DNA from 2 places in the Streptomyces sp. NPDC001868 genome. Region 1 is predicted to be linked to the other one. Evidence: riboswitches for the same ligand, from Rfam matches in the RefSeq annotation. Region 1 holds a riboswitch; the other holds the start of a gene.
The links. A riboswitch is a leader RNA that binds a small molecule or an ion and turns the genes downstream of it on or off. The one in region 1 is predicted to bind S-adenosylmethionine.
Positions count from the first base shown of each region.

Region 2: it holds a riboswitch for S-adenosylmethionine, as region 1 does, so the genes downstream of both, thrC (threonine synthase) here and ABT147_RS22135 (putative leader peptide) in region 1, are expected to answer to the same signal.

Region 1 covers NZ_JBEOYO010000018.1:93,908-98,319, reverse strand. The annotation lists gene ABT147_RS22140 (sulfite oxidase) at 1-1,140, opposite strand, end outside; SAM riboswitch class IV at 1,553-1,662, shown strand; gene ABT147_RS22135 (putative leader peptide) at 1,698-1,814, shown strand; gene ABT147_RS22130 (ABC transporter substrate-binding protein) at 2,116-3,702, shown strand; gene ABT147_RS22125 (ABC transporter permease) at 3,706-4,412, shown strand, end outside.
Region 2 covers NZ_JBEOYO010000013.1:52,562-56,973, forward strand. The annotation lists gene ABT147_RS17600 (alpha,alpha-trehalose-phosphate synthase (UDP-forming)) at 1-1,217, opposite strand, end outside; gene ABT147_RS17605 (glucosyl-3-phosphoglycerate synthase) at 1,506-2,450, opposite strand; SAM riboswitch class I at 2,582-2,728, shown strand; gene thrC (threonine synthase) at 2,746-4,038, shown strand; gene ABT147_RS17615 (MoaD/ThiS family protein) at 4,129-4,404, shown strand.

The DNA of each region.
Region 1 (4,412 bases):
GGGGTGCCAGCTCAGGGACCAGCGGGTCCAGGTGGCGGCGCGGGGGCGGTCGTGCAGGCGGGCGGGCCGCCAGTTCGTCCCGCCGTCGGTGCTGACGTCGACCCGGGCGACGGGGCCCGCACCCGACCACGACCGTCCGTGCAGGACGTGTCTCCGCCCCGCCGTGAACGTGGCCCCGCGCGCCAGCTCGAAGGCGCTCTTCGTGACCTGCCGGGTGAGCGGCGCGCTGCCGCCCTCTGGGTGGGCGGGGCCGAACAGCCGGTAGAAGGTGGTGTTCCAGGGTGAGTAGAGCGGCTGTGCGGACACCTCGATGTCGCCGACCCACTTGATCGACGCGATCCCGATCCAGGACGGCACCAGCACCCGCACCGGGTACCCGTGGTCGTACGGCAGCGGCTCACCGTTCATCTCGTAGGCGAGCAGGACGTCGTCCAGCGCCTTGGCCAGCGGCAGCGGACGGCGTACCCGGCCCAGGCTCTCGCCCCCGCTGACGAACTCGGCGTCCAGACCGCGGGGTTGCACGTCCACGGCGTACGGGGACAGCCCGGCCCTGCGCAGTACGTCGGCCAGGCGCACCCCGCGCCAGCGTGCGACGCCGATCGCCCCCAGGGTCCAGGCGGTGCCGGTGACCGTCTCGCCCTGCTGGGCCGTGTAGAAGGAGCGGCCGTTTCCGGCGCACTCGACGAAGGCGGTACGGGTGACGGCGGGCAGGGCGCGCAGGTCGTCGTAGCCGAACTCCACCGGCCGGTCCTCGCCGGGGGTGCCGCGCAGCCCGGTGCCCCACAGCCGCAGCCGCCAGTCGTCGGCGTCCAGGACGGGGGTGGAGGTGTGGTTGCGTACGAAGAACAGTTCGTTGGGGGTGTGGTGGCCGGTGCCGCGCAGGGCCTCCCAGCGGGTCTCGGCGTTGGTGCCGCGCTGGATGAACCACTCGGGCGGCAGGGGTTTGACGATCGTTGCGTCGGCGGCGTGGGCGGGCCGTGCGGTGGCGAGTGCGGTCCCGGCGGCGGTGGCGGCGAGCAGGGTCAGCAGCCGACGGCGGGTGACTCCGTCGGCCCTGGCCTCACCGGCGAGCCACTGTCGTAGGCGGCGGCGGTCGTAGTCGGTTTCGTGGCGGTGACCGGTGGGGGTGGGAGATGGCATGGCGGATCCTCGTCATGAGCTTGCGGGCGAAGGGACATGAGGGAGCACGGCGGGGCACGAGAAGGGGCGGCGCGGGCGAGGGCGCGGCATCCGTCGGGGAGAGGCGGGGCCTACCCAACTGGCCTGCGCGGCAAGGCGGTTGGCACCGACCCCGGGAGGCGCGCGATCAGCCGGTCGTCCGACACAGCGCGGCGGCAACGCGGACGAGATCCACGGCGCGGCGGCGAGTCAGAGGCTCCGGCGACGGCATGGCGGGATGCAAGCATGTGGGGCGGAGGGTGTCAACGGAGCGTTCTCGTCGGCACGGTACGGAACCTTCGCACAGTGCCGAGCCTTCCCGCAGTATGGGGACAGTGCCCGAATCGCCATGCGGCGTTGACGGGTCGCGAAGGCGATCGCTAAAGTTTCAACTGGCATTGAGTGTCAGCGTCAAGCCCTGGCTCGCTGACCGGCAACCCTCCGACGCGGTGGGGTGCTCCAGGTGAAAGCCCGGCCGGATCGCCGATCCGGCAAGCGCGTGGGCCCGTGGCAGGGGCCCGGAAAGTGGAGGAGTGAGCGTGCGGCACAGCAGCGTCTCCGGTTCCTCCCTCACGGTCGCGGCGGCCCTCTCCCGGTTCTCCCGTCGCCGCCACATCGATCTGCAGCGCATCACCAGCTCCCTCTGTCTCGGCTGACCACGTTCCGGTCGCCGACACCGACTGCTTCCCGTCGGCTGTCCGAGGACGTTCACCGCTGGTTCTGACGCCCCCGGCGACCTCCTGAACCTCTTCGCGTCCTTCCCCATGTGAACCGTGCCGCCCTGCCTCGGGAGCGGCACCGTCCGCACCTCTGCCGTTGTCCGTACGCCCGCGTGCGCGACGACTTTCGCGTAGGAGAACTCGTTCCGTGACAGCGCATCCGGATTCCCGCCTTCCCCGCCCTGCCCTCCCACTTCGCCCTGCCCTCCCACCTCGTCGTGCTCGCCCTGCTCGATGGGTGGCACTGACCGCCTTTCTGGCCACCGGTGTGCTGCTGACCGCCTGCTCGTCCGGCAGCGGCGGCAGTTCGAGCGGTGGTGACGGGAAGCCCAGGTCGGGCGGCACCCTGACCTTCGCGGTGGGTTCCGACGCCGGCTGCGTCGATCCGCAGCAGGTCGGCAGCAACGACACCATCTACTCCCTGCGCCAGGTCGTCGACTCCCTGACCGACCAGGACCCGAAGACCGGCCGGATCGTGCCGTGGCTGGCGAAGAGCTGGGACATCAGCCCGGACACGACGACCTTCACCTTCCACCTCAGATCGGGGGTCACCTTCAGCGACGGCTCACCGCTGACCGCGCAGGTGGTCAAGGACAACTTCGACGCGGTGCCCGAGCTCGGCGCCCTGGGGACCCTGGCCCAGGGGTATCTGAGCGGTGTGGAGAGCACCACCGTGGTCGACCCGCTGACGGTACGGGTGAAGTTCAAGCAGCCCAACGCCCAGTTCCTGCAAGCCACTTCCACGTTCTCGCTGGGCATCGAGTCGTCGGCGAGCGTGAAGAGGACGCCGCAGCAGAAGTGCAGCGAGGGCGTCGTCGGCAGCGGTCCGTTCACGCTGAAGCAGTATGTGCAGAACCAGTCGATCACCTTGGCCAAGCGGACCTCGTACGACTGGGGTTCCTCGCTGTGGAGCAAGAAGGGCGAGGCGTACCTCGACAAACTGGTGTTCAAGGTGGTGCCCGAGGCGGGGGTGCGCACCGGCAGCCTGCAGTCGGGTCAGGTGGACGCGATCAGCAGCGTCGGCAAGGCCAACGAGGCGGCGCTCAAGGGCGGTCAGGTGAACCTGCTGCGGCGGGCCAACCCGGGCAATGTGTTCAACCTCGGGCTGAACAACTCCCGGCCACTGCTCAAGGACGTGAAGGTGCGGCAGGCGATCCTGTTCGCCATCGACCGGCGGCAGATCGTCGACGCCGTGTTCCCGACCGGCACACAGCCCGCCACGAGCATCCTGGCGCACACCACCCCCGACTACGCGGACCTCGGCCCGGACCTGACCCACAACGCCGCCAAGGCGAAGTCCCTGCTGGACTCGGCCGGTTGGAGGACCGGCGGCGACGGCATCCGGACGAAGAACGGCGACGAACTGCGCCTGACCGTCTCCTGGTTCGCCAACGCGGCCACCAACCAGCCCGCCCTGGAGCTGATCCAGCAGCAGCTCAAGGCCGTCGGCATCGACATCGTGCTCAAGGAGCGGCAGATCAGCCAGTTCGCCCCGACCCTCCAGTCCGGTGACTTCGACGCCGTATGGGGCAATGTGACCCGTGCCGACCCCGACATCCTGCGCAGCTCCTACTCCACGAAGCTGGCCAACTTCTACCACCTGCCGGCGAGCCCGCTGGACTCCCTGCTGACCCGGCAGGCGGCGACCACCGACGCGGCCGAGCGTGCCCGACTGGTCGAGCAGGCACAGCGGTTGATCGTACGGAACGCGTATGTGGTCCCGGTGGTGGAGCTGCAGACCCAGCTCGGGGTGGCGAAGAAGGTGCACGGCCTCGACTTCGAGGCGTCCAGCCGGATCCAGCTGCACGACACCTGGATCGGCTGACGCATGCGCCGCTATGTGATCAAACGCGTCGCGCAGGCGCTCGGGGTGCTGTGGGCGGCGTACACGGTCTCGTTCCTGGTGCTGGTCCTCCTGCCCGGCGATCCGGTGTCGGCGATGGCCGGGGCCGGGGCGGAGTCCAACCAGGTCGATCCGGCGCAGCTCGCCAGACTCCGGCACGAGTACGGCTTCGACAAGCCCGTACTGGCGCAGTACGCCGACTACCTCGGCCGGGCGGTGCGCGGGGACTTCGGGGACTCGATCTCCACCGGCCGCCCGGTGACCACGACGCTGGGGGACGCGCTGCCGCAGACCCTGACGTTGACCGGTACGGCGCTGCTGCTCGCGGTGGTCCTCGGCGGCGGTCTCGCGCTGTCGGCGACCTACACCTCGCGGCGGTGGCTGCGGCAACTGCTGCTGTCGCTGCCGCCGTTGGGTGTCTCGGTACCGACCTTCTGGGTCGGACTGCTGCTGGTCGAGCTGTTCTCGTTCCGGCTGCGCTGGTTCCCGGCGTTCGGCAACGACGGATGGCGGGGACTGGTGCTGCCGGCACTGACCCTGGCGATCCCGACGGGCGCGCAGGTCGCGCAGGTGCTGGCCAAGAGCCTGCTCACCACCCTGGATCAGGCCTATGTGGAGACCGCGCGGGCCAAGGGCGCGAGCAGGCCGCGCATCCATCTACGGCACGCGCTGCGCAACGCGTCGCTGCCCGC
Region 2 (4,412 bases), on a different contig from region 1:
AACGCCCCCGCCTCCCGCGAGAGCACCAGCACACACCCCTCCTCGGAGATCACCGGCACCTCCTTGGCGACGAGGTTCATGCCGTCCCGGATGGGGTTGACGAGGGCCACGTCGGCGAGCCGGTACGCCGCCAGCGACCGCGCGAAGTCGTCCTTCAGATGGAGGATGACCGGGGTCCAACCCGGCGTCCCGTACAGCTCGTTGATCTCGTCCGCGACCCGCTGGACCTCGGCCATGTAGTCCCGGTACACGGCGAGGTCCTGCCGGGACGGGTAGGCGAAGGCGACGTGGACGACGCGCTCGCGCCAGGACGGCCGGTCGTCGAGGAGGTGCCGGAACGCGAGCAGGCCGCGCACGATGTTCTTGGACAGTTCCGTGCGGTCCACGCGGACGATCGCGCGGCGCGGGGTGCCGTCGGGGGCGGCCCCGATCTGCTCCCGCAGCGCGGTCACGCGCTCGTCGACGTCCGGCTGGTGGGCGCGGGCCCGCAGGAAGTCCGCGTCGGCGCCCAGACCGTGCACGCCGATCCGGGTGCCGGACGGGGAGTCCGGGCCGAGGACGGCGCGACAGCAGTCGGTGAACGCGTCCGCCCACCGCTGGGTGAGGAACGCGGCACGGTCGGCGCCGAGGATGCCGTCGAGCACCTGGGCCGCGATGTCGTCGGGGAGCAGCCGGAAATAGTCCACGGGCGCCCACGGGGTGTGCGAGAAGTGGCCGATCCGCAGGTCGGGGCGGAGTTCGCGCAGCATCCGGGGGGCCAGGGTCAGGTGGTAGTCCTGGATCAGCACGGCCGCGCCGTCCGCCGCCTCCTGCGCGAGCGCCTCGGCGAAGGCGCGGTTGTACGTCTCGTACGACGCCCACTGGCGCCGGAACTCCGCGTCGAAGGCGGGCTCCAGCGGGGTCTGGTAGAGCATGTGGTGCACGAACCACAGCGTGGAGTTGGCCACGCCGTTGTAGGCGTCGTGGTGGATGTCGGCGGGGATGTCCAGCATGCGTACGCCGGGCTCGGCGACGCCGCGGCGTACGGCCTCCCGGTCGCCGTCGCCCAGTGCCGAGCACACCCAGACGGCGCCCGACGCCGGATCGATCGCGGAGAGGCCGGACACGAGGCCGCCGCCGCCGCGCTTCGCTGTGAGGGCGCCCGTGTCGTCCTGTGTGTAGGTGACGGGGCCGCGGTTGGAGGCGACGAGGATCTGTGCACCGCGTGTTGAGGCCATAGGGCTCAACCTAGCCCTTGGGTTCGGCGGTCAAACGTGCGGTTCGGCCGTATACAGGAGCGCCTATGGGGGTGGGGGGTGCGTGTGGGGTGGCGACTGCGGCCCGGTGGGGGCTGGTCGAGCAGTTCCCCGCGCCCCTGAAAGCCGGGGCTGCGCCCCACGCTTTTCACCCCACAGCCCCGTCGCTTTTTCAGGCCCCCCGGGGCCTGAATCTTTTAGGGGCGCGGGGAACTGCGCGAGAAGCCCCACCGGAGCCGCACTCGCCGACGACCCGCACCCCCCACCCCCTCACGCCGCCTTCCGCTCCACGTACTCCTCGATGTCCACCATCGGCGGCCGCTCCTCCAGGTCCACCGAATACGTCCGCGGCTCAAAGCCCTCCCGCCCCCGTTCGAACTGGGTCAGGACGGGACGGATCAGATGGCCGCGGGCCAGCCGCAGCTGGGCCGTGCGGTAGATCGCCGCCGACATGCGGCCCAGCGCCGCCCCGTCCTGGTGCCTGTGTTTACGGACACCCACGTCGACCTGGGCCAGGGCATCGAGGCCCACCAGATGCAGCGCGTCGACCAGCATGCCCAGCTCGACCCCGTACCCGACGGGGAACGGAAGCTGTTCCAGCAGGGACCGCCGCGCCGCGTACTCGCCGCCGAGCGGCTGGACGAAGCCGGCCAGCTGGGGCCAGTGCATGTTGAGCAGGGGCCGGGCCATGAGTTCCGTCACACGCCCGCCCTGCCCGGCGGCGGAGCCCAGCGGCCGGTCGTACATCGCCTTGACGAGATCGACGCCGGGATCGGTGAGCAGCGGGCCGACGATCCCGGAGACGAAGTCGGACGAGAACTCCTTGAGGTCCGCGTCGATGAAGCAGACGATGTCGCCCGACGTCACCATCAGCGACCGCCACAGGACCTCGCCCTTGCCGGGCACGGCGGGTATGCGCGGCAGGATGTCGTCGCGGTGGACGACCCTCGCCCCGGCAGCCGCCGCGACCTGCGACGTCCGGTCGGTGGAGCCGGAGTCGACGACCACTATCTCGTCGACGAGCGGAACCTGCCGCATGAGGTCATGACGGATGATCGCGACGATGTCGCCGACCGTCTCCTCCTCGTTCAGCGCGGGCAGGACGACGGTGACCGACTGGCCGGTGGCGCGTTTCGCGGCCATGATCCTGTGGAGCGGGCGGTCGGTCATGGACCAGGAGCGGGTGCTCAGCCAGCGCTCGACTTCCTTCAGCACAGTGCGCGGCTCCTCTGCGTTCATCTCGCGGTTCGGACGGCTCTCTCAACTGTCCTGGCCTTCGGTTACAGTCTTGGACAACGCTGGTGACCATCGCATGTCGCTGCTCGTCGGCGTATACAACCAAATACCGCTCATCCAGAGGGGCAGAGGGATACGGCCCGATGAAGCCCCGGCAACCCTCCAGCCGGTCTGACCACGTAGTCGTGGTGAGGCTCCCGGCTCGGGAAGGTGCCAAATCCGTCTCACGGCGAAGTGCGTCGTGAGGAAGATGAGGAGAAAGGGCCTCGCCTCCATGGCTGCGCAGACTGTTGCAAGCACCACCGACTCCACCTCCACAGTAGACCTCGGCCCCGCCGCTGCCCTGAGCTGTCGGGAATGCGGTCACCGCGTATCCCTCGGACCGGTCTTCGCGTGCGAGGAGTGTTTCGGGCCGCTGGAGATCGCGTACGACTACTCCGCGTACGACACGGAGGAGCTGCGGAAGAAGATCGAGTCCGGGCCCGCGAACATCTGGCGTTACGCGCCCCTGCTGCCCGTCCCGGCCGATGTCGCCGACAAGCCGAACATCAACCCCGGCTGGACCCAGCTCGTCAAGGCCGACAATCTGGCCGCCGCGCTCGGTGTCGACGCCGGCAAGCTCTTCATCAAGGACGACTCGGGCAACCCGACGCACTCCTTCAAGGACCGCGTCGTCGCCCAGGCCCTGGAGGCGGCCCGCGCCTTCGGCTTCACCACCCTCTCCTGCTCCTCCACGGGCAACCTGGCCGGTGCCGTCGGCGCCGCCGCCGCCCGCGCCGGTTTCCGGTCCTGCGTGTTCATCCCGCACGACCTGGAGCAGGGCAAGGTCGTCATGGCCGCGATCTACGGCGGCGAGCTCGTCGGTATCGAGGGCAACTACGACGACGTGAACCGCTTCTGCTCCGAGCTGATCGGCGACCCGGCCGGCGAGGGCTGGGGCTTCGTGAACGTCAACCTGCGGCCGTACTACGCGGAGGGCTCCAAGACCCTGGCGTACGAGATCTGCGAGCAGCTCGGCTGGCAGCTGCCCGACCAGCTCGTCGTGCCCATCGCCTCCGGGTCGCAGCTCACGAAGATCGACAAGGGGCTCCAGGAGCTGATCAAGCTCGGGCTCGTCGAGGACAAGCCGTACAAGATCTTCGGTGCGCAGGCGGAGGGGTGTTCGCCGGTGTCGGTGGCCTTCAAGGCGGGCCACGACGTCGTACGGCCGCAGAAGCCCAACACGATCGCCAAGTCGCTCGCCATCGGCAACCCGGCGGACGGGCCGTATGTGCTCGACATCGCGCGGCGGACCGGTGGGGCCGTGGAGGACGTGAACGACGAGCAGGTCGTCGAGGCGATCAAGTTGCTCGCGCGGACGGAGGGGATCTTCGCCGAGACCGCGGGTGGGGTGACCGTCGGGGTCGCGAAGAAGCTGATCGAGGACGGGGTTCTTGATCCCACGCTGACCACGGTTGTTCTCAACACCGGGGACGGGCTCAAGACGTTGGACGCGGTGGCCGGGACCGGGCTGACCGCGACCATTCGGCCCAGCCTTGATTCGTTCCGTGCGGCCGGTCTGGCGTAAGGCCTGGTAGTCGTTCGTCTGCGGGTCCGTGGGGGCTGGTCGCGCAGTTCCCCGCGCCCCTAAAAACACCACCTGACCGGAGGTCCCATCGTGAGCGTTTCCGTCCGTATCCCCACCATCCTTCGCACCTACACGGGTGGACAGGCCGAAGTGACCGCCGAAGGGGCCACCCTCGCCGAGGTCATCGCCGATCTCGAGAAGAACCACAACGGGATCGCCGCCCGGGTTCTGGATGATCAGGGCAAGTTGCGGCGGTTCGTGAATGTGTACGTGAATGACGATGATGTCCGGTTCGAGCAGGGGCTGGAGACGGCCACGCCGGACGGTGCGGGTGTGTCGATCATTCCCGCGGTCGCCGGTGGCTGACCCCCGGT